DNA from 4 places in the Erwinia sp. 9145 genome. Region 1 is predicted to be linked to each of the others. Evidence: predicted binding sites of a transcription regulator. Region 1 holds the regulator's gene; each other region holds the start of a gene.

Region 1 (7,898 bases):
AAATCAGACCGCCAATACCGAAGGCCACCATCAGCAGTATCAACTGCATGCCCAGCATGATGCCAAACAACAGCCACAGCGAGCGAAGAAAACCAAAATTCGCGCCGGAGGCGGTGAGTAGCATATTATTAGGGCCGGGTGTAATCGCGGCTACCCACAGAAAGCCCAGCATAGACAAAAAAAGACTCAGTTCCATATGAAACGGGTGCTCCTCACCGCAAATCTGAAATGAACCTGACGAAGCTAGCAATGTGACGGGGATCCTACAAGCCTTTTGAAGATGAATTTTAACAACGTAAATGATGACGCCTTCCGTCCTCTGCCGGGCCTGAGCAATCCCCATCTGCAAACGATGTTGCCGCGTCTGGTGCGCCGTCGGATCTCGCTCATGCCTCACTGGCAGCGGCTGACGCTGCCGGACAGTGATTTTGTCGATCTGGCCTGGAGCGAAGATCCGGCGCAGGCGCGCCATAAGCCGCGCGTGGTGCTGTTTCACGGGCTGGAGGGTAGCGTCCACAGCCCTTATGCCCACGGATTGCTACAGGCGTTTCAGGCACGCGGTTGGCTGGGCGTGGTAATGCACTTTCGCGGCTGTAGCGGCGAACCCAACCGGCTGGCGCGGATCTACCATTCAGGCGAAACCGAAGACGCCAGCTACCTGCTTCAGTGGCTGCGCGACGAGTGGGGCCACGTTCCCACTGCGGCCGTCGGCGTCTCGCTGGGCGGTAATATGCTCGCCTTTCTGATGGGCCAGCAGCAGGAGAGGTGTTTACTTGACGCCGGCGTGGTGATTTCGGCGCCGCTGATGCTGGAACCCTGTAGCGTTAAGCTTGAGCAGGGCTTTTCGCGCGTCTATCAGCGTTATCTGTTAGGCTTGCTAAAGCAAAACGCCGCCCGCAAGCTTCACGCCTGGCCGGGTACGCTGCCGGTGGATTTACCGGCGCTTAAAGCGATGAAAAAACTGCGGGAATTCGACGATGCGATTACGGCACGCGCCCACGGTTTTCGTGATGCGTCCGACTACTATCAACGCTGTAGCGCCCTGCCGCTGCTGCCCGGCGTGGCGAAACCGCTGTTGATTATTCACGCGGCGGACGATCCCTTTATGACCGCCGCGGTGATCCCGCCGCCGGCGATGCTGCCCGCTACGGTGGAGTATCAGCTCACCCGGCACGGCGGACATGTAGGATTTGTAGGCGGCACGCTCTTAAAGCCGCAAATGTGGCTGGAGCAGCGCGTGCCGCAGTGGCTTTCAACCTGGCTGGACAAATGAAATGATTATTCCCTGGCAAGACGTTTCCGCGGAAACCCTTGAAAATCTGATTGAATCATTCGTGCTGCGAGAAGGCACCGACTACGGCGAGCAGGAGCGTTCGCTGGCGCAGAAGGTGGAGGACGTTCGACGTCAGCTCGCCAGCGGCGAAGCGGTGCTGGTGTGGTCAGAACTCCATGAAACCATTAACATTATGCCGCGCGGCAAATTCAGCGAATAGCGGCAAATGCAGCCGCCGCTGTCAGCGGCCCGCGTGACACCTACCGGCGGATCGTGATAACAATGCCGCATTGAAAATTTTTTCAGGGAGTCGTTCGCCATGTCAGCTAAACATCCTGTGATCGCCGTTACCGGCTCCAGCGGAGCGGGCACCACCACCACCAGCCTGGCCTTTCGCAAAATCTTTCAGCAGTTAAATCTGCGTGCGGCAGAAGTCGAGGGCGACAGCTTCCATCGTTTTACCCGGCCCGAAATGGATATGGCGATCCGTAAAGCACGCGACCTGGGCCGACATATCAGCTACTTCGGCCCCGACGCCAACGACTTTCTGCTGCTGGAGCAGACCTTCAGCGAGTATGGCCGCAGCGGCACCGGCCAGTCGCGCAAATATCTGCATACCTACGACGAAGCCGTGCCGTGGAATCAGGTTCCCGGCACCTTCACGCCCTGGCAGCCGCTGCCGGAACCTACCGACGTGCTGTTTTATGAAGGACTTCACGGCGGCGTGGTGACATCGCAGCATAACGTGGCGCAAAATGTCGATCTGCTGGTGGGCGTGGTACCGATTGTCAATCTGGAGTGGATTCAGAAACTGGTGCGCGATACCGGCGAGCGCGGTCATTCACGCGAAGCGGTGATGGATTCGGTGGTGCGTTCAATGGAAGATTACATCAACTTTATTACGCCGCAGTTTTCGCGCACCCATATTAACTTCCAGCGCGTACCGACGGTAGATACGTCTAATCCCTTTGCCGCGCGCGGTATTCCTTCGCTGGATGAAAGCTTTGTGGTGATCCATTTTCAGGCGCTGGACGATATCGACTTCCCTTATTTATTGTCGATGCTTCAGGGATCATTCATCTCGCATATTAATACGCTGGTGGTGCCGGGCGGAAAAATGGGGCTGGCGATGGAGCTGATTATGGGGCCGCTGGTCAAACGCCTTATTGAAGGAAAAAAAATTGAATAAAGCCCCGTTAACCGGAGCATTAAGGTTTATAGCGTATTCACTTCAAAACTGTGGGTAATTTCAACGCCTTTCCCCAACATCAGCGCCACGGAACAATATTTTTCGGCGGAAAGTTCAACGGCGCGAGCAACGGCTTTATCACTCAACGCGTTACCGCTAACGATAAAGTGCAGGTTGATATGGGTAAACAGTCGCGGTGCCTCTTCGCGCCGCGTTGAGGTGAGTTTGACTTCGCAATCAACGACGTCGTGCCGGCCTTTTTGCAGAATGGAAACCACGTCGATCGCGCTGCAACCGCCCGCGGCCATCAACACCATTTCCATCGGGCCTGGCGCTTTATCGCCTGCGTTTCCGTCCATTAACAGCTGATGCCCGGATGAGGATTCTCCCAAAAAAGTCAGACCTTCCACCCATTTGACGCGCGCTTGCATAACCGACTCCTTTAATTCATTCAATTCACATCAGATTACGCGCTGATAACAAAAACGGCAATGCGTCCTGTTTCCCGCTATGCTGAAGCGAGACAACAGAAGACACTCGTTTAAAGCTGTGTTAAAAACAAAGCTGAAACACTCTCGTCAGTACTCTACAAGCGTGACGAAACGGGACGATATAATGAACCCTGCGGGCCTGGACAAATATCCCGATGGGAAACGCTTTACTATTTCAACGCCTGGCAGACAAATCAGCGCCTGCATTCAGGTATGATGACAACAGAGGATAACAGCGAATGGTTCTCGGCAAACCGCAAACAGACCCGACTCTTGAATGGTTCCTGTCACATTGCCATATTCATAAATATCCATCAAAAAGCACGCTGATTCACCAGGGTGAAAAAGCAGAAACGCTTTACTACATCGTCAAAGGTGCGGTCGCCGTGCTGATCAAGGATGAAGAAGGCAAAGAGATGATCCTCTCTTACCTCAATCAGGGCGATTTTATTGGAGAGCTTGGCCTGTTTGAAGAGGGCCAGGAGCGTAGCGCATGGGTTCGTGCGAAGACCGCGTGTGAAGTGGCTGAAATTTCCTATAAGAAATTCCGTCAGCTTATTCAGGTGAATCCTGACATCCTGATGCGTCTCTCTTCCCAAATGGCGCGTCGTCTTCAGGTCACCTCCGAGAAAGTGGGTAATTTAGCGTTTCTTGACGTGACGGGCCGCATTGCCCAAACGCTGCTCAACCTGGCGAAGCAGCCGGACGCGATGACTCACCCGGACGGCATGCAAATCAAAATCACCCGTCAGGAGATTGGTCAGATCGTTGGCTGCTCCCGCGAAACCGTTGGCCGCATTCTCAAGATGCTGGAAGATCAGAATCTGATCTCCGCACACGGAAAAACTATCGTCGTTTACGGCACGCGCTAACCGGCTTTGCTACTCTGGCGCGGCATCCATGCCGCGCCTTTTTATTGGGTACAGCGAAATGTGGCGCAGACTGATTTACCATCCTGAAGTGAACTACGCACTGCGTCAGACGCTGGTGCTCTGTTTGCCCGTGGCAACAGGATGGCTGGCCGGTAGCCTGCAATACGGGCTGCTCTTCTCCCTCGTACCGGCCTGCTGCAACATCGCCGGGCTTGACACGCCGCATAAGCGCTTCTTCAAACGCCTGATCATTGGCGGTTGCCTGTTTGCCTTCAGCAGCTTTCTGATCCAATACCTCGGCGCGCAGGCGGTGCCGCTCCCGGCGATCCTGCTGGTGATGGCGCTGCTGCTGGGCGTCACCGGCGAGATCAGCCCGCTGCACGGCAGGCTGCTGCCCGGTTCGCTGATTGCCGCCATCTTTACCCTCAGCCTCAGCGGTCGCATGCCGATGTGGCAGCCGCCGCTGCTCTACGTGCTTGGCACCATCTGGTACGGCGTCTTCAACTGGTTCTGGTTCTGGCTGTGGAAAGAGCAGCCGATGCGCGAAACGCTCAGCCTGCTTTATCGTGAACTGGCTGCCTATTGCGAGGCGAAATATACGCTATTGACCAGACTAACCGATCCTGATGATGCGCTGCCGCCGCTGCTGGCGCGGCAACAAAAGGCGGTCGATCTCATCAGCATCTGTTATCAGCAAATGCATATGCTGGCCGCCAGTCGCGATAATCACCATAAGCGCCTCACCCGCGCCTTTCAGGTGGCGATGGATTTGCAGGAGCATATTTCGGTCAGCCTGCATCAGCCTGAAGAAGTGCAGAAACTGGTCGGGCAAAGCCATGCTGAAGCGGTGATCCGTTGGAACGCGCAGACCATCGCCGCGCGTCTTCGCCAGCTGGCCGACGATATTCTTTATCACCGGCTGCCGGAGCGTTTTTCAATGGATAAGCAGTTGCAGGCGCTGGAGAAGATCTCACGCCAGCACCCGGACAATCCGGTGAGCAATTTTTGCGCCTGGCACTTCAGCCGCATCGCGCGCGTGCTCCGCACTCAGCGCCCGCTCTATCAACGCGACCTGATGGCGGATCGCCAGCGCCGGTTGCCGCTGCTGCCGGCGATCAAAAGCTACCTTTCGCTGAAATCCGCCGCGCTGCGCACCGCCGCACGTTTCGCGGTCATGCTGGCTTTTGCCAGTTCTCTGGCCCTGTTCTTCGATCTTCCTAAACCTTACTGGATTTTGATGACGGTGATGTTTGTCAGCCAGAACGGCTACAGCGCCACGCGCGTGCGCATCCAGCACCGTGCGCTCGGCACGCTGGCCGGGCTGGTCATCGCCGCCATTACGCTGCGTCTGCATGCGCCGGAGTCGCTGATTCTGTTGGGAATGCTGACCATTACCCTGGCCGGCTATCTGGTGATCCGTAAATTTTACGGCGTGGCGATGATTGGCTTTACCGTCACCGCCGTCTGGTCGCTTCAGTTGCTGTCCCTGAACGGCGCGGACTTCCTGCTGCCGCGCCTGCTTGATACGATAATGGGCTGTCTGATTGCTTTTGGCGGCATGATTTGGCTCTGGCCGCAGTGGCAGAGCGGTCTGCTGAGGCAAAACGCGCACGATGCGCTGGAAGCGTTTCAGGACGCGCTGCAAATGCTGCTGGGCAACGAAGAGGATGCGACAAAGCTGGCCTGGCAACGTATGCGGGTCAATCAGGCGCATAACGCGTTGTTCAATTCGCTGAACCAGTCAATGCAGGAGCCGGGGTTTAATACGCGCTATCTGTCCGATATGAAGCTGTGGGTGACGCACAGCCAGTTTATTGTTGAGCACATCAACGCCATGACGATTCTGGCGCGGGAGCATACCATGCTCACCGCATCGCTGGCGGAACGCTATCTTCAGAGTTGTGAAATCGCCCTTCAGCGCTGCCAGCAGCGGCTGGAATACGACGGCCCCAGCTCCGCCAGCAGCATTCTGGAGGCGCCGGAGGATTTTAACCGCGGCCCGGTGACCATTCTGGAGCGGCACGTCAGGCGCGTGCTGGATCACCTGAGCGTGATGCACACCATTTCGTCGCTGGCGTGGTCCAACCGGCCTCACCACGGAGGCTGGTTGTCACGGCGGTTACGAAAAGGCGCCTGATAAGCCAGGTACGTTGTCGAGCGCTCTGGCAAAGCGCGCCATGCCTTCTTCAATGTCCGCCGGTTCGATCACCAGCGAAGGAGCAAAGCGCAGCACGTCGGTGCCGGCATTCAGGATCATCACGCCTTCGGCGGCGGCGGCATTGAGAATATCGCGCGCTTTTCCGGCATGCTGTGGTTTAAGCGCCGCGCCAATCAGCAGCCCTTTGCCACGGATCTCACTGAACAGATCGCGTTTTGCATCCAGCGCCTCCAGTGCAGCGACAAACTGCGCGCGACGCGTTTCTACGCCGAGCAGCACCTCTTCGGTATTAATGATGTCCAGCGCGGCTTCCGCCACGGCGCAGGCCAGCGGGTTGCCGCCGTAGGTGGTGCCGTGAACGCCCGGCGACATCACGGAGGCAATCTCCTGCGTGGTCATCATGACGCTGACCGGAAAACCGCCGCCCAGCGCTTTCGCCGAGGTCAGAATATCGGGCTTCACGTCGTAGTGCTCATAAGCGAACAGTTTGCCGCTGCGCCCCATGCCGCTTTGCACTTCATCCAGCACCAGCAGCGCCTGATGTTCATCACAGAGCTGGCGCAGCCCCTGCATAAATTCTGGCGTAGCCGGTACGACGCCGCCTTCGCCCTGAATCGGCTCAACCACGATAGCGCAGGTGTGATCGTCGATCACCGCTTTCACCGCCGCCAGATCGTTAAAAGGAACGTGGACGATATCGGCAGGTTTTGGCCCGAAGCCGTCAGAGTATTTAGGCTGACCGCCGACGGTAACGGTAAACAGCGTGCGGCCATGGAAAGCGTTATGAAAGGCGATAATCTTACTTTTATAAGGCGAGTGCCGTTTGGCGGCATAGTAGCGCGCCAGTTTAAACGCGGCTTCGTTGGCTTCCGCGCCGGAGTTGGCAAAGAACACACGCTCGGCAAAGGTAGCGGCAATCAGTTTGCTGGCAAGGCGCAGCGCGGGTTCATTGGTAAAAACGTTGCTGGTGTGCCACAGCGTTTCGCCCTGCTTTTTCAGCGCCTCAACCAGCGCCGGATGGCAGTGGCCCAGCGCGGTGACCGCGATGCCGCCGGAGAAATCAATATACTCCTGGCCCTGCTGATCCCATACGCGGCTGCCTTTGCCCTTCACCGGCACAAACTGCGCAGGCGCAAATACGGGTAAAATCACCTCATCGAAGGTCGCGCGCGTGACCGCAAACTTTTCCTCTGCCATGGAACACCTCGTTTTTTTTATGCTGCAAGTGAAATATTAAGCACAAAATATGAATAAAAAATCACTTAAAGGCAACCACTAACGCTTATTTCAGGAAATTTTTAAGCAGTTGATGCCCCTGCTCGCTAAGAATACTCTCCGGATGAAACTGCACGCCCTCCAGCGGTAAATGTCGATGGCGCAGCCCCATAATTTCATCCGGTTGACCATTACGCAGGGTCCAGGCCGTTACCTCAAACTCCGCCGGTAGCGAATCCGCCGCCACTATCAGCGAGTGATAGCGCGTCACGGTCAGCGGATGCGCTAAGCCGGAAAATACGCCGCCGTCGTTGTGCTCAATCTGCGACGTTTTACCGTGCATGACTTCACGCGCGCGCACCACCTGCCCGCCAAACGCCTGTGCGATCGCCTGATGACCAAGGCAAACGCCAAGAATGGGCAGCTTACCGGCGAAGTGGCGGATGGCCGCCAGCGAAATCCCGGCGTCGTCCGGCGTACAGGGGCCGGGAGAAATCACCAGCCGCTCCGGGCGCAATGCGGCGATCTGCTCAAGCGATATCTCATCGTTGCGCTGCACGCGCACGTCCGCGCCCAGTTCACAAAAGTATTGGTAGAGATTCCAGGTAAATGAGTCGTAATTATCAATAAGTAATAGCATCAAGGTTCCGGGCCACGATCAGCCTGCCGATTCGTCCCGCTCGCTCACCACGCTGGCGAA
Region 2 (7,898 bases), 100 kb from region 1:
ACCGCTGGAAAGCACGCTCCATCAGCTTAACGGGCGTTTCACTTATGATAACGGCAATCTGCAAAGCGGGCCGCTCACCGCCACCTGGTTTGGTCAGCCCATTGACGCCAGCTTTAACACCAAAGAAGCGGCGAAAGAGTATCAGATTGGCGTGGACGTGAAGGGCGACTGGCAGCCGGGTAAAATCGACGCCGTACCGGCGGCGCTGCGTGAAAAAATCGGCGGCACCGCCAGCTGGAAAAGCGATGTGCAGATCGCCTTGCCGCATGCGGGCGGCGCGAATTACACCATTGCCGTGGATGGCGACCTGAAGAATGTAAGTAGTCACTTACCTTCTCCGCTTGATAAAAAACAGGGCGACGCGATGCCGGTAAAAGCTATTGCAAAAGGCGATCTCGCCTCATTTAACCTGAGCGGCTCAGTCGGTAGCGATCACCGCTTTAACAGCCGGTGGTTGTTAGGTAAGCAGCTTAAAATCGAGCGCGGTATCTGGGAAAACACCACCCGCCGCACGCCGCCCTTGCCGCAGTCTGCGGGCATGGTGCTGAACCTGCCGCCGCTGGACGGGGCCGCGTGGCTTGGTCTGGTGGGCGCGGGCGGCGATCAATCAGCCGGCAAAAGCGGAAAATCGCTGATACCGGGAAATATTATCCTGCGCACGCCTGCCCTGATGCTGGCGGGCCAGCAGTGGCGCGATCTTGACGTGACGCTCAGCCAGACGATGGCGGGAAATACTCAGGTCACGGCGAAAGGCAAAGAGATCAACGGCACCTTAGCCATCAATGGCAATTCGCCCTGGGTTGGGCATCTGAACTATCTCTATTACAACCCGGAGTGGGCCGCGCAGAAGGGCGCCTCGCCGATGCCGGACGACGCCAGCGCGATCGATTTCAGCAGCTGGCCCGCGCTCAACATCACCTGTGACGAGTGCTGGCTGCGCGGGCAAAAATTTGGCCGGATGCAGGCAGATTTTGCCCACACTCACGACACGCTTTCGCTGAAAAACGGCCTGATTGACTCCGGCAGTTCGCGCCTGACGGTCAATGGCGAATGGGTTAATCGTCCTGGTTCGCAGCGCGCCGCCCTGAAAGGCGTGCTGAGCGGTAAAAAAATTAACGACGCCACCAACTGGTTTGGCGTGAACTCGCCGCTGCGCGATGCGCCGTTTAACATTGATTACGATCTGCACTGGCAGTCGGCGCCCTGGCAACCGTCGGAGAATACGCTGAGTGGCGTGTTGAAAACGCACTTCGGCGCGGGGGAAATTGCTGATGTTAATACCGGGCGAGCCGGGCAGCTGCTGCGGCTGGTGAGCTTTGATGCGCTGCTGCGCAAACTGCGGCTCGACTTCAGCGACACCTTTAATCAGGGCTTCTATTTTGACTCTATCAGCGGCACGGCCTGGATCGAAAAAGGGGTGATGCGTACCGACAACCTGCTGGTGGATGGCCTGGAAGCGGATATCGCCATGCAGGGCAAAATGGATCTGGTGAAGCGTCAGATCGATATGGAAGCGGTGGTAGCGCCGGAAATTTCGGCCACCGTCGGCGTGGCGGCGGCGTTTGCGGTCAACCCGGTGGTGGGCGCGGCGGTATTTGCCGCCAGCAAGGTGCTCGCGCCGCTGTGGAATAAGATCTCTGTTCTGCGCTATCACATCTCCGGTCCCATCGACAAACCACAGATCGATGAAGTCCTTCGCAAGCCGCGTGAGAAGAGCAACAGGTGAATTTGACGTGACTGCTTAATTGCCTCAGGCTATAGAGATGCGACGCCAGGCGACTGGCTCATCCAAACAGAGCGAGAACCCATGAGTCTGAATCTGGTAAGTGAGCAGTTACTAACTGCTAATAATATAAATCAACAGGATCTCTTTTCCCTGCTCGGTCAGCTTTCCGAACGTAAGCTGGACTATGCCGATCTCTATTTTCAATCCAGCTACCACGAATCCTGGGTGCTGGAAGACCGCATTATTAAAGACGGTTCCTGGAACATCGACCAGGGCGTCGGCGTGCGTGCCGTCAGCGGTGAAAAAACCGGCTTTGCCTATGCCGATCAAATTACACTGAATGCGCTGACGCAAAGTGCCCGCGCCGCACGCAGCATCGTGCGCGAACAGGGCAACGGTAAATCGCATACGCTCGGCGCGGTGGTAAACCGCTCGCTGTACACCACTGCCGATCCGCTGCAAAGCCTGACCCGTGAAGAGAAAATCGCCCTGCTACACAGCGTGGACAAGGCCGCCCGCGCTGCCGATAAGCGCGTGCAGGAGGTCAGCGCCAGCCTGAGCGGCGTCTACGAGCTGGTGCTGGTGGCGGCAACGGACGGTACGCTGGCGACCGACGTGCGTCCGCTGGTGCGGCTTTCCGTCAGCGTGCAGGTGGAAGAAAACGGCAAACGCGAGCGCGGCTCCAGCGGCGGCGGCGGCCGATTTGGTTATGAATTTTTCCTCGCTAACGAAGCGGGCGAAACGCGGGCGGAAGCCTGGGCGCGTGAAGCCGTGCGCATGGCGCTGGTCAACCTGAGCGCCGTTGCCGCACCGGCCGGTGCGCTGCCGGTAGTACTGGGCGCGGGCTGGCCTGGCGTGCTGCTGCACGAAGCGGTCGGACACGGGCTGGAAGGCGATTTTAACCGTCGCGGCACTTCGGTATTCAGCGGACAGATGGGCCAGAAAGTGGCGTCTGAGCTGTGTACCGTGGTGGACGATGGCACTATAGAAGGGCTGCGCGGTTCTCTGGCGGTCGATGATGAAGGCGTGCCGGGTCAGTACAACGTGCTGATTGAAAACGGTATGCTGAAAGGCTACATGCAGGATAAGCTCAACGCGCGCCTGATGGGCGTCAGTCCTACCGGCAACGGTCGCCGTGAGTCCTACGCGCATTTGCCGATGCCGCGCATGACTAACACTTATATGCTGGCGGGCCAGTCGACGCCGGAAGACATTATCGCAAGCGTTGATTACGGCATCTGGGCACCCAATTTTGGCGGCGGACAGGTGGATATCACCTCCGGTAAATTCGTTTTCTCAACCTCGGAAGCCTATCTGATTGAAAACGGTAAGGTGACCAAACCGGTGAAGGGTGCGACGCTGATCGGCTCCGGCATTGAAGCCATGCAGCAAATCTCCATGGTCGGCAACGATCTGGCGCTGGATAAAGGCGTGGGCGTTTGCGGCAAAGAGGGTCAGAGCGTGCCGGTCGGCGTGGGTCAGCCAACGCTGAAGCTGGACAGGCTGACCGTTGGCGGAACGGCCTGATCTCACGGCGTCGCCCGATGGGCGGCGTCTGGCGCCAGCGAATGGCACCCTGAGTAAGGCATGCGTGTTGAGGGGGTTTTATGCTTTTGTATCAGTTCAGTAAAGGCACTAATCCACGCCGGGTCATTATTTATATAGCTGAAAAAGGCCTGGTTATCCCACGGTACGAACTTGATTATCTGAATGGCGAGCACCGCTCCGCTGAGTATCTCAGCATTAACCCTTCGGGGCGGGCGCCCACCTTGCTCACGGACTCGGGCGTTGCCATAAACGATTCCGCAGCCATTATAGAATATCTGGAAGAGATTTTTCCTCACAATACCATGACAGGAACCGATCCTGTTTCACGGGCGCGTGTCCGTGCGCTGGAGCGGCTGGGGAGCGATCTTGTGGCGCGAGGCCAGCTGTGGTTATGGAATATCACCCCTGCTTTTCCGAAGAAAGAAGCTGCGCCGTCAAAAGCAACGGCGGATCGATTATTTGCTTATATCACAGAGCTGTTGAATGTGCTGGAAGAGGAAGTGGGTGAGAATGCGTTCCTGGCCGGCGAGCAACCGACAATAGCTGACTTCACCACTTTTCCCATTTTCCAGACCGCGCGAGAAAGATTTGACCTCTCATTCGGCAACGATCACCCGCGTCTTGATGCCTGGTATAAGCGTTTTCGGGCAAGGCCGGCTGCCGATTATTAAACATTCCGCGCCATGTCTTTCATGATGTCGGCGACCCTATCAAAATACTCTGTCAGATAGTTAATACAGACATGCACTTTTAACGGCAGCTTGTCCTTTTGCGTAAAGAGCGCGTAGACCGGCCGCGGCGCCGAATAGTACTGACCAAACAGGATATCCACTTTACCGGCGTTGATTTCGTCAATCACCCACATCAGCGGCACATAAGCGATGCCACACCCGGCCACCAGCCAGCGCAACAGCGTTTGCGAGTCGTTGGTAATAAAGCGCCCCTGCGGCGAAAGCCGTATGGAACTGCCCTCCTGGGCGGTCATTTCAAAGTCGTTATCCGGCCGTACGCTGTACTCCAGCCACGAAAAATTACCGATGTCGCCCGGTTTCTCCGGCGTGCCGTGCTGCGCCAGATAGCTTCTGGCGGCGCATACCACCATTGGCATGGAGCCCAGCCTTTTCGAGAACAGGCTGGAGTCCTGCAATGCGCCGACGCGGATCACCAAATCGAGCCCGTTGGCGATGGGATCGGGCGCCGGACTGCCGGTCATCACGTTAACGGTCAGTCCCGGATACTCTTTCAGCATGTCGGCGGTCATGGTTGCCAGCACGTTTTGCGCCATCGTTGAGGAACTGCCAATGCGCAGTGTGCCGACCGGCGTGTTGTTGAAAGCATAGAGCTGTTCGTGCGCCTGCTGCGCTTCCGACATCATCCGGCGGCAGCCCTGGAAAAAAATCTTCCCGGCTTCGGTCAGGCCGAGACTGCGGGTGCTACGATTAAGCAGCTTTACCTGAAGTTCATTCTCCAGCTTCGCCACCGCCTGGCTGACGGCGGAAACGCTCATTTTGAGCTGGTGTGCCGCGGCGGTAAATGAACCCAGTTCCACCACGCGTGCGAACACGGACATACCTTTTAGTTTTTCCATTGTTAACTCTGGCTTAAAAGTGATTTAGATCACATTTAGTAGAAAACATATAGTAAGCCGCGTTACTATAGCACTGCCGGACCACTTCGCCGTCGCTCGCCCGCCTTTGTTGCGTGTCATTTTTCAACGCACGCCTGCCCCAGGCGTCATCCCGTGACTATCAACATGCTTCCCATTATCGGGCGCGTGACGTGTGGCAAAAGACGTGGAACCGGTTGAGGAACATTAAGGAATCGATATGAGCGTGCTGCCGGTTATGGTTATTTTTGGGCTCTCTTTTCCGCCCATCTTTTTTGAAATTATTGTGTCACTGATGCTGTTCTGGCTGGTGCGTCGTCTGCTTACGCCGACCGGCATCTATGATTTTGTCTGGCATCCCGCGCTGTTCAATACTGCGCTGTTCTGCTGTCTGTTCTGGCTGGTTACCCGGTTGTTCGTTTGAGGTTGCAATGAAAGCGCTAACAAAAAAAATCACTCGTTTTGCTCTTACCCTCATTTTAGTGATTATCGCCATCGTCGTCATTTTCCGTGTCTGGGTGTTTTATACCGAGTCGCCGTGGACGCGCGATGCGAAATTCACTGCGGATATTGTGGCGATTGCGCCTGACGTCAGCGGCCTGATCACCGACGTTCGCGTGCGTGACAACCAACTGGTGAAAAAGGATCAGGTGCTGTTCGTTATCGACAGGCCACGCTATCAACAGGCGTTGGATCAGGCCGAAGCGGACGTGGGTTACTACCAGGCGCTGGTCAATGAAAAGCGGCGTGAAGCGTCGCGCCGCAACCAGTTGGGCGTTTCTGCGATGTCGCGCGAGGCCATTGAGCAGTCAAATAATGATTACCAGACCAGCGAACATCAGCTGGCGAAGGCCGTGGCCACGCGCAATACCGCGAAGCTCGATCTGGAGCGAACCGAGGTGAAAGCGCCCGCCGACGGCTGGATAACCAACCTTAACGTCTACCGGGGCGAATTTATTACGCGCGGTTCAACGGCCGTGGCGCTGGTTCAGCAACACAGCTTTTACGTGCTGGCTTACATGGAAGAAACCAAGCTGGACGGTATTCGCCCCGGCTATCGCGTCGAAATCACGCCGCTCGGCAGCAACCGCGTGCTGCACGGAACGGTGGACAGCATTGCCGCAGGCGTGACCAACAGCAGCAGCAGCATCGACAGCAAAGGCATGGCGACCATTGATTCGAATCTGGAGTGGGTGCGCCTGGCGCAGCGAGTGCCGGTGCGTATTCATCTCGATCGGCAGCAGGGCAACCTTTATCCTTCCGGCACCACCGCCACGGTCGTGGTGACGGGTGAAAACGATCGCCGCGTGAAAGATCGCTCGCCGTTGATGCAGCTGATGCATCGCCTGCGAGAGTTCGGCTAAGCGGGAGCGCCCTATGCTGTGGTATCGTCTGCGGTTCCCTGTCAAGCTCACTTTCGCCATTCTGCTGGCGCTGCTGATTGGTTTCCACTTCAACCTTGAAACGCCGCGCTGGGCGGTGATGACCGCCTGTATCGTCGCGGGCGGTACGGCCTTTGCCGCAGGCGGCGATCCCTTCTCCGGCGCGCTGCGTCATCGCGGCATGTTGCGTATTATCGGCACGTTTATCGGCTGTATTGCGGCGCTGATCATTATGATCGCCACCATTCGCGCACCGGCGCTGATGCTACTGTTGTGCTGCCTGTGGGCCGGGCTTTGCGTCTGGCTCTCATCGCTGATCAAGGTAGAAAACTCCTACGCGCTTGGGCTGGCGGGCTATACGGCGCTGATTATTGTGGTCAGCGTGGATGCCAACGGTTCGGTGCTGCTGGCGCCGCAGTTTGCCGTTGAGCGCTGCTGCGAAATCATTATCGGTATTGTTTGCGCCGTGCTTGCCGACATGCTGTTTTCGCCGCGTTCGATAAAAAACGATATCGGGCGCGAGATCGACGCGTTGCTGATCGAACACTATCGTCTGATGCAGCTCTGCGTGACGCATGCCGACAAAGAAGAGGTGGATAAAACCTGGACCGGACTGGTTCGCCGCACGATGGCGCTGAACGGAATGCGTACGCATCTGCTGATGGAACCGGGTCACTGGCAAAAAACAGACCGACGCATGCGCGCGCTGAACACGCTTTCGCTGACGCTTATTACTCAGGCAGCGGAAACGTTTCTTATCCAGAACACGCAGAGCGCGTATATGCCGCCGCAGTTTCAACTGTTGTTTGAAAAACCGGTAGAAACCATTGCGGACGTGCACAAACGCATGAAAATTATGCGGCGGATTATCGCTGCCAGCGGCAGTAAAAACACGCCGCTGACGCTTTCTAACTGGGTGGGCGCCGCCACGCGCTATCTGCTGCTGATCAAAGGCATTCATACCAACAGCAGCATCAGTCGCAGTGAAGAAGAGGTGCTGAACAGCGAGCCGGTGGTGAAAATGCGCTCGGCGGAATCGCGCCACGCGCTGGTGAACGGTATCCGCACGTTTGTTGCCACGGCGGTAGGCTCGCTGTTCTGGCTGTGGACCGGCTGGACATCAGGGAGTGGCGTGATGGTGATGCTGGCGGTGATCACCGCGCTGGCGATGCGCATGCCAAACCCGCTGATGATGGCGAAAGATTTTCTCTATGGCATGATCGCTGCGATCCCGATCGGCGCCATTTACTATATGGTGATCATGCCCGCCACGCAGCAAAGTATGCTGCTGCTCTGTATCGCGCTGGGCGTGATGACCTTCATCGGCGGCATCCTGATCCAGCGCCGTCAGATCGGCACGCTCGGCGCGCTGGTGGGAACGCTGAACGTGCTGACGCTGGATAATCCGATGACCTTTCAGGTGGATTTTTTCCTCGACAACGCGCTGGGGCAGGCCATTGGCTGCTGTGTTGCGCTGCTGGTGATCTTATTGATCCGCGACACGTCGAAAGCGCGCATTGGCCGCACCTTGCTCAACCGCTTTATGTATGCGGCCGTCGCGGCAATGACCACCAGTCAGGCCAGGCGACGGGAAAACCATCTGCCCGCGCTCTATCAGCAGCTTTTTATGCTGTTG
Region 3 (7,898 bases), 470 kb from region 1:
ATTCCCTTCTTTTTCCCTCCCTCAATACTTCACACGCTCTCTGTAAAGAGTTTTCTCGCCGACCGGGTGGGTAAAACCCTCTCTGTGCTGGCGATATGCCTCCCGTTAAAGAAGCCACCTGAGATCGCTTAGAGACGCCTCGCTTCGCTAAGCTGTTAGTTTTTATACTACGATAACAACACTACTTTTATAATTACCCCGTTGCGGCAGACTACCAGTGACCTTTCACTGGAGACACTTTATGCGCGTATTTCTTACCGGAGCGACCGGTTTTATCGGATCGCACATCCTTCCTGAACTACTGGCCGCCGGACACCAGGTTATTGGTATGACTCGCTCTGACGCAGGGGCGCAATCCCTGAAAGCGGCGGGCGCGGAAGCCTTCTTTGGCACGCTTGAAGATCCAGAAAGCTTACGCGACGCCGCCAGCCGCGCTGATGCCGTTATCCATACGGCATTTGATCACAACTTCGCCCGCTTCGTGGAGAACTGCGAAAAAGACGGGCGGGTAATTGAGGCGCTGGGAGAGGCACTGAAAAACTCAGATCGCCCGCTGATTATTACCTCTGCCGTCGGCATAGGCGATGCCGGACAGGGTCAGCCAGCCACAGAGGATATCTTCAATGCAAACCATCCTAATCCACGTATTATTTCAGAAGCGACAGGCAACAGGCTGCTTGAAGCAGGCGTGAACGTACAGGCGGTTCGTCTGCCGCAGGTGCACAATACGGTTAAACAGGGGCTGATCTCGCCTTTCGTAGAAATGACGCGTGAGAAAGGACGCTCGGCCTGGGTTGGCGAGGGCACTAACTGCTGGTCAGCCGCTCACGTCCTCGATGTGGCGAAACTCTACGCGCTGGTGCTTGAAAAGGGCCAGAAAGGCGCGCGTTATCATGCGGTTGATGAAGAAGGCGTGCCTGCGCGCGATATTGCTGAGGTTGTTGGCGCAGGGCTGGGCGTTCCCGCGGTGTCCCTCTCTCCTGAAGAGGCCCAGCAGCATTTCGGCTGGTTAGCGCGTTTTATGGTCATGGATCTTCGTGCTTCAAGTACCTGGACACGTCAACAGCTTGGCTGGCAGCCCACCGGCCCACGGCTGCTGGACGATCTTCGGGCAATGGATTACCACTCCTCATAACAATATAAATGCTCATCAGGATGCGGTCGTTCTGTACCGGCGCCCGCATCCTGCTGATGAGCGCGTCTTTCAATACCCGGGATTTCACCCGCACCGCGCAATATGGCAGAATCATACGCATCCATTCTCACAAATCAGTGGTGAGCCGTGAATCTGACCCTGTACGACCGACAGGATATCCGCACGCATATTCGCCATTTGCGGCGGGCGCTGACGCCTGAACAGCAACGAATTGCTGCTGAGCGCGCAGCCGGGCGCGCGCTCAGCTTTTCGCCTGTCGGGCAGGCCAGCAGCATTGCGCTGTTTTTGTCTTTTGATGGCGAGCTGAATACGCGACCGCTTATCGAACGGCTCTGGCAGCAAAACAAACGGGTTTATTTACCGGTGCTCCATCCCTTCTCTGCCGGACAGCTGCTGTTTATCCGCTACGAAGCCGACACGCCGCTGTTGCCGAATCGCCTGCGCATTCCTGAACCGAAACTGGATATTCGCCGGATGGCGACGCTTGAGGAGCTGGACGTGATAATGGTGCCGCTGGTCGCGTTTGATGAACAGGGGCAGCGCCTTGGCATGGGCGGTGGTTTTTACGATCGCACGCTGCAAAACTGGCGCCAGCACAACGTGCTACCGGTTGGGCTGGCGCACGACTGCCAGCAGGTAGCGGCGCTGCCTACAGCGGAGTGGGACGTGCCTCTTCCAGCGCTGGTGACGCCATCAAAAATCTGGCAGTGGCCGGGCGAACAGCTCTGACTATTTTTGCGATAAAAAAAGAGCCGCACTGCGGCTCTTTTTTATTCAGCGCGGCGCAATCAGTAAAGCAGGCGGGCGCGAATAGTGCCGGGAATCAACTTCATCAGCTGAAGAGCCGTATTGGCAACCTCATGCGGCGCATCGATATCAATGACAACATAACCCATCTGCGGCGTGGTTTGCAGGTACTGCGCGGCGATGTTGATGCCCTGCTCAGCAAAGATCTTGTTGATAGCGGTCAGCACGCCGGGACGGTTCTCATGGATGTGCAGCAGGCGGCTCTGGTCGCCATGCATCGGCAGGGAAACTTCCGGGAAATTAACGGCGGAGAGCGTCGAGCCGTTGTCGGAGTATTTCGCCAGCTTGCCAGCGACTTCAACACCGATATTCTCCTGTGCCTCCTGCGTCGATCCGCCAATGTGCGGCGTCAGAATAACGTTATCAAATTCGCAAAGCGGCGAATTAAACGGATCGCTGTTGGTGGCAGGCTCTTCCGGGAAAACGTCAATGGCGGCGCCGGAGAGGTGCTTGTCTGCCAGCACCTTGCACAGCGCCGGGATGTCCACAACCGTACCGCGTGAGGCGTTGATCAACATCGCGCCTGGCTTCATCAATGCCAGCTCTTCCGGGCCGATCATATTCTGCGTGGACGGCGTTTCCGGCACGTGCAGGCTCACGATATCGCTCATATTCAACAGATCGGAGAGATGACGAACCTGCGTGGCGTTGCCAAGCGGCAGCTTGTTTTCAATATCGTAAAAGAAAACGTGCATGCCCAGGCTTTCGGCCAGCACGCCAAGCTGCATACCGATATGGCCATAGCCAATAATGCCAAGCTTTTTACCGCGCGCCTCGTAGGAGCCAACGGCCAGTTTGTTCCAGACGCCGCGGTGCGCCTTTGCATTCGCTGCCGGTACGCCACGCAGCATCAGCAGAAGCTCGCCGATAACCAGTTCGGCAACGGATCGGGTATTGGAAAAAGGGGCATTAAACACCGGGATCCCACGCTTGGCTGCCGCGTTAAGATCGACCTGGTTGGTGCCGATGCAGAAGCAGCCCACCGCCACCAGTTTTTCAGCCGCCGCGAAGATCTCTTCGGTTAAATGGGTGCGCGATCGAATGCCGATAAAATGCGCGTCGCGGACGGACGCTTTCAGCGCTTCGCTATCGAGCGCACCCTTGTGGAATTCGATATTGGTATAGCCAGATGCGCGCAGGTTATCGATTGCGCTCTGATGCACGCCCTCAACCAGCAGAAACTTAATCTTGTCTTTCTCCAGTGATACTTTTGCCATTATCCGACCCTATTTAGCAGACTTCAGAAGGAACCAGTCGCTCGTTATGTATTCAGAGCATAAGCCAGTCTTCTGTCAAAATAACAAAATTTACGGCTGCGGCAATACAAACGATTGCGGTTATCACAGTGCGACCGACGAACGCTCCGGCGCAATTCAACAGATAATCATGATGCAGCAGCGGTCATCAGCGGGATCGACGTTCAGCGCAGGTTTATGTGACATAAGTCACTAAATATGGCCTGAAAAATAAATGTCATATTTTCAGATAAAGCGGCGCCGCCGCGCCGCCTTGTAAGATCGTTTTTCTATCGTTCTATCGTTTTTACGCCATCCGGGCTGCCGATCAGCGCAATGTCTGCGCCGCGCGTGGCGAAAAGCCCGACGGTCACGACGCCTGGCAGCGCGTTAATGGCTTTCTCCAGCGCGACGGCGTCCAGGATCGAGAGATTGTGCACATCCAGAATGATGTTGCCGTTATCGGTCACCACCTGTTGCCGGTACTCCGGCAGGCCGCCCAGCTTTACCAGCTCACGCGCGACGAAACTGCGTGCCATAGGGATCACCTCAACCGGCAGCGGAAATTTGCCCAGAACGTCCACCTGTTTAGACGCATCGGCAATGCAGATGAACCTGTCGGCGACGGCGGCAATGATTTTTTCCCGCGTCAGCGCCGCGCCGCCGCCTTTTATCATCTGCATGGCGCCGTTGATCTCGTCGGCGCCGTCAACGTAGATCGCCAGCGAATCCACCTCGTTTAAGTCTAAAACCGGTATGCCCAGTGATTTCAGCTTTTGCGTGGAGGCCTCAGAGCTGGAAACGGCGCCGTTGATCTGATGCCTGATCGAGCCAAGCGCGTCGATAAAGTGCGCAGCGGTCGAACCCGTGCCTACACCAACGATGGTGCCTGGCTGTACGTATTTAAGCGCGGCCCAGCCAACCGCCTTTTTCAGTTCATCCTGCGTCATAATATGTTCAAAATCCGTGCTGTCCTTTGATGCGCGCTAGTATAAAACAAACCCAAACGAAAACGCTGCTTTACTCCGCCCTTTATTAATACTCTGGAAGCCAGCCCACAAAGCGACTGTCGCATAAAGTCGTTGTTACACAGGGCAAAGTGACAAAAATATGGCATAGTGCGAATTCACCACCAGACAGAGAGTTGAACTGACCATGAAACGCCCGGATTATCGAACGCTTCAGGCGCTGGACGCCGTGATCCGCGAGAGAGGCTTTGAACGCGCCGCGCAGAAGCTGTGTATCACCCAATCCGCCGTTTCACAGCGCATTAAGCAGTTGGAAAATATGTTTGGTCAGCCGTTGCTGGTACGCACCGTGCCGCCGAGACCGACGGAACAGGGGCAAAAACTGCTGGCGTTGCTGCATCAGGTTGAACTGCTTGAAGAGGAGTGGCTGGGCGATGAAATAAGCGGCACCACGCCGCTGCTGCTGTCGCTGGCGGTAAACGCCGACAGTCTGGCCACCTGGCTGCTGCCCGCCCTGAAAAACGTCCTGACGGACTCGCCGGTGCGCCTCAACCTTCAGGTAGAAGATGAGAGTCGCACTCAGGAGCGGCTGCGTCGGGGCGAAGTGGTCGGCGCGGTCAGTATTCAACCTCAGCCGCTGCCGAGCTGCCTGGTGGATCGGCTGGGCGCGCTGGACTATCTCTTTGTCGGTTCTAAACCCTTTGCCGAACGCTATTTTCCCAACGGCGTAACCCGTTCTGCCCTGCTGAAAGCGCCTGCCGTCGCCTTCGACCACCTGGATGACATGCACCAGGCGTTTTTACAGCAGAACTTCGATCTGTCGCCGGGCAGCGTTCCCTGCCATATCGTTAATTCGTCGGAAGCCTTTGTTCAGCTTGCTCGGCAGGGCACCACCTGCTGCATGATCCCGCATTTGCAGATTGAGCGCGAACTGGCGGAAGGTGAACTGATCGACCTGACGCCGGGGCTGTTTCAGCGTCGGATGCTGTACTGGCACCGCTTTGCGCCGGAGAGTCGTCTGATGCGTAAAGTGACTGATGCGCTGATTGCGCACGGTCATCGCGTTTTGCGGCAGGATGGATAGCGGGAAAAAGGCCGCCGCGCAGGCGGCCTGAGGCGAATCAGTTACTGATTACGCTGAAGCTCGAATACCACATCAACCTGATCGTCGAAGTGAATGCTCTGCTGCTCATAGGTTTGTGAGGCGGAGGTTGCGGAAACTGCATCTGCCGCTTTAAACATCCGCGCCATTGGCATTGGCTGATAGTTTGCAACGTGATAACGCACGCTGTAAACCGCGCCCAGCTTGGCGTTGAAGCCCTTAGCCAGCTCGCCCGCCTGGTGCGTGGCGTTCTCAATTGCCGCCTGACGCGCCTTATCACGATACTGGTCGGGGTTAGCCACGCCCAGTTCGACAGAGCGGATCTCATTCAGGCCCGACTTCAGCGCGCCGTCCAGCAGCTCATTGAGTTTATCCAGTTGACGCAGCGTCACCTGCACCTGGCGCACGGCGCGATAGCCCTTCAGCACCGATTTACCGTCCTTCAAATAGTCATATTCCGGCTGCGTCCGCAGATTTGCCGCGTTAATATCTTTCTTCTCGATACCATTTTTTTGCAAAAAATCAAAATATTGCGCAACGCGATCGTCTGCCTGTTTTTTGGCTTCCGAGGCATCTTTTGATGATACGCTGACTTCAATAGCGAGGGTGGCGATATCTGGCGTCGCCTCAACGCTTGACTGGCCGGAGGTGACCACGTGTGGGCCATTGGGTAGCTCGTCCGCGAGCGTTGAAAATGGCAGCACGGCGGCGCCAATCATAGCGGCTAAAGCCAGCACTTTTACTTTCACGACTGTCCTCCTCGAAGGAAAAATGATCATTAACGTCTGCGGGAGCAAACGGGGATTACACGACAGATTATCCCACAGCATCGCTGATGATATGAGTTTTTATTCCGTTAAAAGTTCGTCTTGCATCCATTTTTATCGCCACAGCGATCACATTTTTTAGCGATGAAAATGGTACAAAAAAACGGCATATATTTCTATTAAAGAAACAAACGTCGCATTATCCTTTTCTGAAACAGAGATGGTTACTATGACTGAACAACCGCTGACTGCCGCTGCACCCCGCACCGGACGCACCCGCTTTGTGATCCTCAGCCTGGTGTTTATCAACATCATTATTAACTATATGGATCGGACTAATCTTTCGGTGGCCGCGACGGAAATGGCTGGCGAGCTGCGTTTCACACCGATACAAATGGGGCTTATTTTTTCCGCCTTTGGCTGGGTTTATGCGGCGCTGCAAATTCCGGGCGGATTTTTGATTGATAAGCTGGGCGCGCGGTTAGTCTATGGCGTGGGGCTGTTCATCTGGTCGCTGATTACCGCGCTGCACGCGTTAGCCAGCGGCTTTGCCTCGCTGGTGGGGTTACGGCTGGGCGTTGGCGCGTTTGAAGCACCGGTGATGCCCTCCAATAATCGCGTTATTTCCAGCTGGTTTCCGGTTCAGGAGCGCGCCACCGCCATCGGCATCTACTCTTCCGCGCAGTTTGTCGGACTGGCCTGCATGACGCCGCTGCTTTTTCACGTACAGGAAGCCTGGGGCTGGCGCGGGCTCTTTTTGATCACCGGCGTGGCGGGCATGATCTGGGCGGCAGTGTGGTACTGGCTGTATCGTGAGCCGCTGGATCATAAAGGCGTCTCCACCGGCGAGCTGAACTATATTCGCGATGGCGGCGCGCTACTGGAAAGCCGTCAGGAGAGCGCCGCGCGCCATTTCCGCTGGCAGGATCTGGCGCTGATGTTCAGCAACCGTAAGCTTATCGGCATCTATCTGGGACAGTTCACCATTTCCGCCACCTTCTGGTTTTTCCTGACGTGGTTCCCCACCTATCTGGTGGAGTACCGGCATATGAGCTTCATAAAAAGCGGCTACGTCGCCTCGGTGCCTTATCTGGCGGCGTTTTGCGGCGTCCTGCTCGCTGGCTTTGTTTCTGACCGCATGATACGACGCGGCGTATCCGCCAGCATCGCCCGCAAAACGCCGGTGATCCTCGGCATGTTTATGACCCTGTTCATTCTTGGCGCCAACTACACCGATAACCCTGCGTGGATTATCGTTTTTATGTCGCTGGCGTTCTTTGGCAACGGGCTGGCCACCATCACCTGGGTCTTTGTCACCACGCTGGCTCCCCGCCATCTGATTGGCCTGGCGGGCGGCGTGTTCAACTTTACCGGCGCGCTGTCGTCCATCGTGGTGCCGATTGCCATTGGCGCGCTGATCGACGGGCAAAACTTCGCGCCAGCGCTGACCTTTATCGCCTTCCTCGCCGTCGTGGGCATTTGCAGCTATCTCTTCATCGTCGGACGCATTGATAATGTCACAGCTGCACGCTGATCAGCCGCTCCGCCAGCGAAGCCAGTTGCTGACGACGGCGCGCAATTTCTGCGTCGTCAGCGTCATAAATGCGAGCGAAAGCCAGCGCGGCATGGCTGTGGCGCAGCGGCTCGGCAATGGATATCTCACCATCGTCGTGCAGCCATACCAGCTGCCCCTCCGCCCTTTGCCGCGCCAGCAGCGGCGCCATATGCTGCCACTGCTCCCCGGTGAAGCGCAGCCTGAGATCCTCATCGCTCTCTGCCGCCAGCAGCGACATGCCGATAACCGATTCCCAGGCCGGCAGCATATGAAACCCCGCCAGCGCCTGGCTGACCTGTCCACCGGGT
Region 4 (7,898 bases), 930 kb from region 1:
GCCGGGCTACGCGCGGCCTGAACCGATGGCGCTGCTGACCGCACTGGCGCTGGGCACGGAACGCATTGGCCTGGGCGGGACGCTCTCCACCACCTACGGCGAGCCTTTTCACGCCGCGCGAACGCTGGCCACGCTCGATCATTTCAGCCACGGGCGCATGGCCTGGAACGCGGTGACCTCCACCAACGACGGCGAGGCGCGCAATTTCAGCCGGATGCAGCACATGGGGCATGCCGAACGCTACCGGCGCGCGGACGAATTTATCGCTGCCGTACATCAGCTTCTTGCCAGCTGGCAGCCGGGCGCGCGGGTGGTGGATAAAGCCAGCGGCATTTACGTCGACGCCAGCAAAGTCCGCTATACGCGCTTCAACGGTGAACACTTCCATATTCAGGGGCCGCTTACCGTGGCGGCGCCACCGCAAGGCAGGCCGGTACAGATTCTGGCGGGCGTCTCGGCGGATTTCAAAGCGGTCGCCATGCGCGTGGGCGAAGTAATTTTTACCGTCCATCCCGAACGGGAGCGCGCCTGCGCCTTTTACCAACAGTTCAAAGAGGATATGGTCGCCATCGGGCGCGCGCCCGACGCCTGTAAGATCCTGCCGGGCGTCATGCCGATTGTGGGGAAAACGCATCGGGAAGCGCAGGAGAAGCGCGCGCGGCTTGATGAGCTGGTCGATCCGCTCGCCGGACTGAGTTTTATGTCGGCGAGCATGAATTACGATCTCTCTCAGCACGATCCCGACGCGCTGTTCCCGGACATATTCGACCGCATCAGCGGCAGCAAAGGGCGTTTTGAATATGTGATCGCTGAAGCGCGGCGGCAGGGAAAAACGCTGGCGGAGGTGGCGAAACGCTATGCGGCCAGCGCCTCTTTTCCGGTCATGGCGGGAACGGCGGAGGAGATAGCCGACGAGATGATGGCATGGGTTGAGAGCAGGGCGTGCGATGGTTTTGTGCTGATGCCTGCGGATATGCCTGCTTCACTGAACGATTTTGCCGACCAGGTGGTGCCCGTTTTGCAGGCGCGGGGAGCGTTTCGGAAAGCGTATTCAGGGACAACGCTGCGCGAGCATCTTAACGTGCCGCTGGAATAGTCAGGGCGAACCCGCAAGGGGTTCGCCCTTAACACTTAGTGCAGCACTAAACCGGCGATTGAGGCCGACAGCACGCTGACCAGCGTTGAGCCGTACAGCAACTTCAGTCCGAAGCGGGAAACCACATTTCCCTGCTCTTCGTGCAGGCCTTTGATCGCGCCCGCCACGATGCCGATCGAGGAGAAGTTAGCAAAGGAGACGAGGAAGACGGAAAGGATGCCTTCACCGCGCGGCGACAGCGAACCGGCAATTTTTTGCAGATCCATCATCGCCACAAACTCATTCGATACCAGTTTGGTGGCCATGATGCTGCCCACCTGCAAGGCTTCGCCCGACGGCACGCCCATTACCCAGGCAAACGGATAGAAGACATAGCCTAATACGCCCTGGAAACTGATGCCGAAAATGGTGTCAAACAGCGCATTGACCGCCGAAATCAGCGCGATAAAACCAATCAGCATCGCTGCAACAATCACCGCCACTTTGAAACCGGCGAGAATGTATTCACCCAGCATCTCAAAGAAGCTCTGACCTTTGTGCAGATCGTTCAGCTTCAGATCCTCTTCGCTTTCAACGCGATAAGGGTTGATCAGCGAGAGCACGATAAAGGTGCTGAACATGTTGAGGATCAGCGCCGCCACGACATATTTCGGCTGGAGCATGGTCATGTAGGCGCCAACGATTGACATCGAAACGGTGGACATCGCGGTAGCCGCCATAGTGTACATGCGGCGCTGCGACATTTTTCCAAGAATGTCTTTATAGGCGATGAAGTTTTCTGACTGTCCCAGTATCAGCGAGCTTACCGCGTTAAACGACTCCAGTTTACCCATGCCATTCACCTTCGACAGCACGGTGCCAATCGCGCGAATGACAATCGGCAGAATGCGGAAGTGCTGAAGAATGCCGATAAGCGCGGAGATGAAAACGATAGGGCAAAGCACGTTCAGCCAGAAGAAGGCCAGTCCCTTATCGTTCATATTGCCGAAGACAAAGCTTGTACCCTGAGCGGCATAGGATAAAAGTTTATCAAACAGGCCTGCGAACCCCTGAACAAATCCCAGACCGACTTCTGAGTTAAGGAAGAACCACGCCAGCAGGACTTCGATCACCAGAAGTTGAATAACAAAACGGACGCGGATATTTTTGCGATCGCTACTTACCAGCAGGGCAAGCAGGGCGACCACAACCAGCGCCAAAGCAAAATGCAGAATGCGGGACATGTATGCTCCAAATTTGAAGGCTGTTATATTGCGGTGCGTATTCTATGTAACAAGCAACGGAAAAACGAGATCCAGGCCGCATTATAAGTATTACCTTTTACCTTCTGCGCAAGAATTCTTCCGCCGATCACATCCTGATACTGTTTAAAAAACCACCCAATAACTTGTAAGGTCATAGCTGATAGCCTAAAGTGAAAAATGTTGCTAATTAATTAACACACCTGTAACGTGGCCTGTGTTATAGCAAAGGCTATACTTATTAGCTCTGGCTATTGTACTGATAAGTTTTTCCTGCCATTAATGCACTTGATAATCATTATCATTTAAAAGACAATGCGTTTATCAGGTGTTTACAGAGGTCATACTATGTTGGAAAGTCGCACCGCGACGCAGCTTGCCCGCGGTTCCCGAAAAATCAAGTTTGCGCTGATGGGGCCTGCATTTATCGCGGCTATCGGCTATATCGATCCGGGCAACTTTGCGACTAATATCCAGGCTGGCGCCTCCTATGGCTACAAATTACTCTGGGTGGTGGTCTGGGCGAACATTATGGCGATGGTTATCCAGCTGATGTCCGCCAAACTTGGCATCGCCACCGGTAAAAATCTGGCGGAACATATTCGCGATCGCTATCCGCGCCCGGTGGTGTGGTTTTATTGGGTGCAGGCGGAGATCATCGCCATGGCGACGGATCTGGCGGAGTTTATCGGTGCGGCTATCGGATTCAAACTGGTTTTTGGCGTCAGCCTGTTACAGGGCGCGGTGCTGACCGGCGTGGTGACCTTCCTGATTTTGATGCTGCAAAACCGGGGCAGAAAGCCGCTGGAAGTGGTGATTGGCGGCATGCTGCTGTTTGTCGCGGCCGCCTACGTCATTGAACTGTTCTTTTCGCAGCCAAACGTGGCAGATCTGGTACAGGGGCTGGCGGTGCCATCGTTGCCTGGGGCGGACGCGGTGCTGCTGGCGGCTGGCGTGCTGGGCGCAACCATCATGCCGCACGTTATCTATCTTCACTCCTCGCTGACGCAAAACCCGGACGGCGGAACGCGCGGCGAGCGCTATAACTCAACGCGGCTGGATGTGGCGATTGCCATGACCATCGCCGGGTTTGTGAATCTGGCGATGATGGCGACCGCCGCAGCGGCTTTTCACTTCAGCGGACACACCGGCATTGCCGACCTGGATCAGGCCTGGCTGACGCTGGATCCGCTGCTGGGCAAAGCCGCCGCGATGGTGTTCGGCCTCAGTCTGCTGACGGCTGGCCTCTCTTCAACCGTTGTCGGCACCATGGCGGGGCAGGTGGTGATGCAGGGCTTTATCCGTTTTCACATTCCGCTGCTGGTGCGGCGGGTAGTGACGATGCTGCCCTCATTTATTGTGATTTTTGCGGGCTGGGAGCCCACCCGCATTCTGATCATGAGCCAGGTGCTGCTGAGCTTCGGTATTGCGCTGGCGCTGTTGCCGCTGCTGTCGTTCACCGGCAATCGTGAGCTGATGGGCGATTTAACCAATTCACGGCTGATGCAAAACGTGGGGCGCGTCATCGTGGTCATCGTGGTTGCGCTCAATCTTTACCTGCTGATTTCCATGGTGACGGGCTAATTCTTTCTGCATAAAAAAGCCGACATGACGTCGGCTTTTTTTATGTCTTAACCGCGATGGCGATTGTCGTAGCGCAAACGCTCTTGTCGCTGCCAGTCGCGGTGGCGATCGCGTTCACGCCATTCGCGATGCCGCTCCCGCTGCTGCCACTGCCGCTGGCGTTCATACCCCTGCCACCGGTACTGACGCTGCCATTCATAGCGCTGGCGCCTCTCCTGCTGACGTCGCCACTGCTCATGCTGTCGCCAGCGCCCTTCATCGTAGCGATAATTGTTGTACCGCCCATTCGAATAATTGTCGCCAATCTGAAGCGATATGCCCGGTGCAAGAGGAATCGCTGTGTTATCGGCCTGCGCTGTGTGCATCGCCAGGGGAGAGAAATTTGCCAGCAACGCGGCAATAAGCAAGAGATGTTTCATGATGACTCCTTATCAGCGCACCATCAGCGCACCGTTAAGGCAGATTATAAAATGGGCAGTGAGGTTTCGCCTGGCGCAATCCGAAAAAAGCGCCAGGCGGGGCGGTTTGAGACTTCTCCGCAGCCGGTGACCTATCCAAGAATCGTAGCGATCTGATCCAGTTCAGCCGGCGTGAAATCGCGACGAGCCAGCATGCCAACCGCATCGTCAATCTGGCTGATTTTACTGGCGCCGATCAGAACAGAAGTCATGCGCGGATCGCGCAGCACCCATGCCAGCGCCATTTGCGACAGCTTCTGCCCGCGCTGCTGCGCCAGCTGATTCAGTTGCTGGATCTTCGCCATCGTCTCTGGCGTTAAGCGATCGCGGCTTAAAAACTGACTGCCGCTGGCGATACGTGAATCGTCAGGAATACCGTTCAGATAGCGATCGGTCAGCAGGCCGCCCGCCAGCGGCGAGAAGCCAATGCAGCCGACGCCTGCGTTGCCTAACACCTCCAGCAGTCCGTTTTCTGGCCCACGCTCCAGCATCGAATATTTCGGCTGATGGATAAGACACGGCGTGCCCAACTGTTTGAGAATGGCGATGGCTTCGGCCGCTCTTTCCGCCGGATAGTTCGACAAAGCAATATAGAGCGCTTTACCCTGGCGAACGATATGATCCAGTGCGCTCATCGTCTCCTCCAGCGGCGTTTCCGGATCAGGGCGATGATGATAGAAAATATCCACGTAATCGAGATTCATGCGCTTCAGGCTCTGATTCAGGCTGGCAATCAGATACTTGCGTGAACCCCAGTCGCCATAAGGGCCGTCCCACATGGTGTAGCCGGCTTTAGAAGAGATAATCAGCTCGTCGCGATAGGGCAGAAAATCCTGACGCAGGATGCGGCCAAAATTCTCTTCTGCCGATCCCGGCGGCGGCCCGTAGTTGTTGGCCAGATCGAAATGGGTGATGCCGCAATCAAACGCGTGCCGGAGCAGTGAACGGCTGGTTGCCACCTGTGTCACATCGCCAAAGTTGTGCCACAACCCCAGCGAGACGGCGGGAAGCCTGAGCCCACTGCGTCCGCAGCGCTGATAGTCCATAGCGCTGTAGCGCTGTGCATCTGCCTGATAAATCATCGTAAACTCCTGTGTGTGAGATCCATGATGCCCGCAGTGTATACGGTTACACCAACGCGTGGCGAGGTGAAGATCGCAACCCTGATAAAACAGGGAGAGATAGCGTAACGCCGGGCCGCCGCTACAATGAGAGAAACTGTGTATCAATACAGACAGAATTCAGAATGATGCCCGTGGGCAAGCGCCGCGCAGGCAGGTAAGGTAAGCGGCTTTATGAATTCACAGGCGTCGGCGGACATTGTTGTTTGAGTCGGGGAAATTTATAGTGTGTTTAAATGACGTAAGCGGAGCAAAACAATAATGACTAAATATGCTTTGGTAGGTGATGTGGGCGGCACCAATGCGCGCCTGGCACTGTGTGACGTTGAAAGCGGTGCGATTTCACAAGCCAAAACGTTTTCCACAGCAGATTATGACAGTCTCGAAGCGGTGATCCGTTTTTACCTTGATGAACAGAAGCAGGATATTACCGACGGTTGCATTGCGATTGCCTGTCCGATCACCGACGACTGGGTAGAGATGACCAACCACGACTGGGCGTTTTCCTCCAGCAAAATGAAGGCGAATCTCGGCTTCGAACATCTTGAGATCATCAATGATTTCACCGCCGTTTCGATGGCTATTCCGATGCTGTCGGAGCAGGATGTAATGCAGTTCGGCGGATCGGCGGCGGTGAAGGACAAGCCGGTTGCCGTGTATGGTGCCGGAACCGGCCTTGGCGTGGCGCATCTGGTGCATGTTGACCAGCGCTGGGTGAGCCTGCCGGGCGAGGGCGGACACGTCGATCTGGCCGCCAACAGCGAAGAAGAGGATCTGATCCTTGAAGTGCTGCGCGCCGAACTTGGCCACGTTTCCGCCGAGCGCGTGCTCTCCGGCGCCGGGTTGGTCAATCTCTATCGCGCCATTGTGAAATCCGACAATCGCGTGCCGGAAAACCTGAAGCCAAAAGACGTTTCCGCGCGCGCGCTGGACGACAGCTGTACCGACTGCCGCCGCGCGCTGGCGATGTTCTGCGTCATTATGGGACGCTTCGGCGGAAACCTTGCGCTGACGCTGGGCACTTTCGGCGGAGTTTACATTGCCGGTGGCATCGTTCCGCGTTTTCTGGAGTTTTTCAAAGCGTCCGGCTTTCGCGCGGCGTTTGAAGATAAAGGACGCTTTCGTGACTACGTTCAGGGCATTCCAGTTTATCTGATCACCCACGACCAGCCAGGCCTGCTTGGCGCGGGCGCGCATCTGCGTCAGACGCTCGGCACCATTCTGTAATTTTTTCCGCCGGCTGACGCGCTATAAACGCATCAGCTGGCGAAATTCTTTCACCCTGCTGCGACTCACCGGCACCTGAAACTCCAAATCGTGCAGCTTAAGCAGATAGGTGTTATTGAACCACGGCTCAATTTCGCGGATTTTACTGAGGTTAACGCAGTAGGAGCGGTGGCAGCGGAAAAACGCCTCGTCAGGTAGCCGGTTACAAAACTCGGTAATATTCATCGACATTACATAGGCTTCGCGGCGCGTATAGACGAAGGTCATCTTCTCGTGCGCTTCGGCATAGTAAATATCGTTGATATCGGTCACGATTATCCGCTCGTCTTTCACCAGGTTAATGGTGTGCGACGCGGCGCGCGGGGCGTCAGAACCGCCCTGAAGCTTTTGCGCCAGGGTGTTTTCCACCTTACGCAGCATCGTGACGATGCGCATCTCCTGATAGGGCTTCAGGATGTAGTCGAAGGCTTCCAGCTCGAAGGCATCAACCGCGTGCTCTTTATAGGCGGTGATAAACACGATCAGCGGCTTGTGGGCGAACTTGCTGATGTTTTGCGCCAGCAGCACGCCGTCCAGCGAGGGAATGTTGATATCCAGAAAGATGACGTCCACCTGATGCGTTTGCAGGTATTTCAGCACGTCGAGGCCGTCATCAAAGGTGGCCTCAATGGTCAGTGCGCTGTGCTGCTGGATCATCCAGCTCAGCTCCTGCTGCGCCAGGAATTCATCTTCTACTATGATCGCTTTCACTGATATTTCCTGATGATAACGCGTTAAGCGGTTAACGAGACGCGCTGCTTCTCTGGCAGAACGGCGCCGTTTTTGCTGATGTAAAAAGCGATTTCCGTTCCCGGTGAGAGGCGCGTGAGGTGCAGCCCCTGACCGTAAAGCAGCCTGACGCGGTGATGCACGTTCAGCAAGCCAATTTTATTGCCCGGCATCTCGTTGCGTTCAACGCGCGCAATCACCTCTTCGCTGATGCCGTTGCCGGTATCACGTACCGCAATGCGAATACGATCGCCCTGATCCTTCACGCTGATAGTCACCACGCCTTTGCCGCGGCAAGGGTGGATGCCGTGAACAATGGCATTTTCCACCAGCGGCTGGATCAGCAGACTGGGCAGCGCGCAGCTCACGTCCTCTTCGATATCGTAAATCACCGTCAGCTTAT

Evidence for each region. The regulator CRP, encoded in region 1, controls carbon source genes, mostly activating them, when cyclic AMP is high. The targets are predictions, from matches to a motif close to ATGTGANNNNNNTCACAT.
Region 2: aaeR (HTH-type transcriptional activator AaeR) is a predicted target of CRP. The motif match lies at 4,880-4,897, and genes of this name have one in related genera.
Region 3: serA (phosphoglycerate dehydrogenase) is a predicted target of CRP. The motif match lies at 3,397-3,414, and genes of this name have one in related genera.
Region 4: FA91_RS12630 (NupC/NupG family nucleoside CNT transporter) is a predicted target of CRP. The motif match lies at 2,384-2,401, and genes of this name have one in related genera.

What each region holds. Positions count from the first base shown of each region.
Region 1 covers NZ_JQNE01000001.1:3,560,855-3,568,752, forward strand. The annotation lists gene FA91_RS16870 (LysE family translocator) at 1-196, opposite strand, end outside; gene FA91_RS16875 (hydrolase) at 281-1,273, shown strand; gene FA91_RS16880 (YheU family protein) at 1,275-1,493, shown strand; gene FA91_RS16885 (phosphoribulokinase) at 1,593-2,462, shown strand; gene FA91_RS16890 (OsmC family protein) at 2,489-2,893, opposite strand; gene crp (cAMP-activated global transcriptional regulator CRP) at 3,193-3,825, shown strand; gene FA91_RS16900 (YccS/YhfK family putative transporter) at 3,884-5,962, shown strand; gene FA91_RS16905 (aspartate aminotransferase family protein) at 5,945-7,180, opposite strand; gene FA91_RS16910 (aminodeoxychorismate synthase component II) at 7,266-7,838, opposite strand; gene FA91_RS16915 (putative adenosine monophosphate-protein transferase Fic) at 7,857-7,898, opposite strand, start outside.
Region 2 covers NZ_JQNE01000001.1:3,459,729-3,467,626, reverse strand. The annotation lists gene yhdP (AsmA2 domain-containing protein YhdP) at 1-1,726, shown strand, start outside; gene tldD (metalloprotease TldD) at 1,808-3,253, shown strand; gene FA91_RS16330 (glutathione binding-like protein) at 3,334-3,945, shown strand; gene aaeR (HTH-type transcriptional activator AaeR) at 3,942-4,862, opposite strand; gene aaeX (p-hydroxybenzoic acid efflux pump operon protein AaeX) at 5,101-5,304, shown strand; gene aaeA (p-hydroxybenzoic acid efflux pump subunit AaeA) at 5,312-6,244, shown strand; gene aaeB (p-hydroxybenzoic acid efflux pump subunit AaeB) at 6,258-7,898, shown strand, end outside.
Region 3 covers NZ_JQNE01000001.1:3,087,535-3,095,432, forward strand. The annotation lists RNA gene ssrS (6S RNA) at 1-5, shown strand, start outside; gene FA91_RS14630 (SDR family oxidoreductase) at 242-1,135, shown strand; gene FA91_RS14635 (5-formyltetrahydrofolate cyclo-ligase) at 1,283-1,885, shown strand; gene serA (phosphoglycerate dehydrogenase) at 1,945-3,180, opposite strand; gene rpiA (ribose-5-phosphate isomerase RpiA) at 3,489-4,148, opposite strand; gene FA91_RS14650 (LysR family transcriptional regulator ArgP) at 4,354-5,250, shown strand; gene FA91_RS14655 (oxidative stress defense protein) at 5,292-6,017, opposite strand; gene FA91_RS14660 (MFS transporter) at 6,265-7,569, shown strand; gene FA91_RS14665 (hypothetical protein) at 7,553-7,898, opposite strand, start outside.
Region 4 covers NZ_JQNE01000001.1:2,635,107-2,643,004, reverse strand. The annotation lists gene FA91_RS12635 (NtaA/DmoA family FMN-dependent monooxygenase) at 1-1,096, shown strand, start outside; gene FA91_RS12630 (NupC/NupG family nucleoside CNT transporter) at 1,132-2,319, opposite strand; gene FA91_RS12625 (Nramp family divalent metal transporter) at 2,686-3,921, shown strand; gene FA91_RS12620 (DUF2502 domain-containing protein) at 3,969-4,340, opposite strand; gene mgrA (L-glyceraldehyde 3-phosphate reductase) at 4,472-5,461, opposite strand; gene glk (glucokinase) at 5,762-6,727, shown strand; gene FA91_RS12605 (LytTR family DNA-binding domain-containing protein) at 6,749-7,477, opposite strand; gene FA91_RS12600 (sensor histidine kinase) at 7,501-7,898, opposite strand, start outside.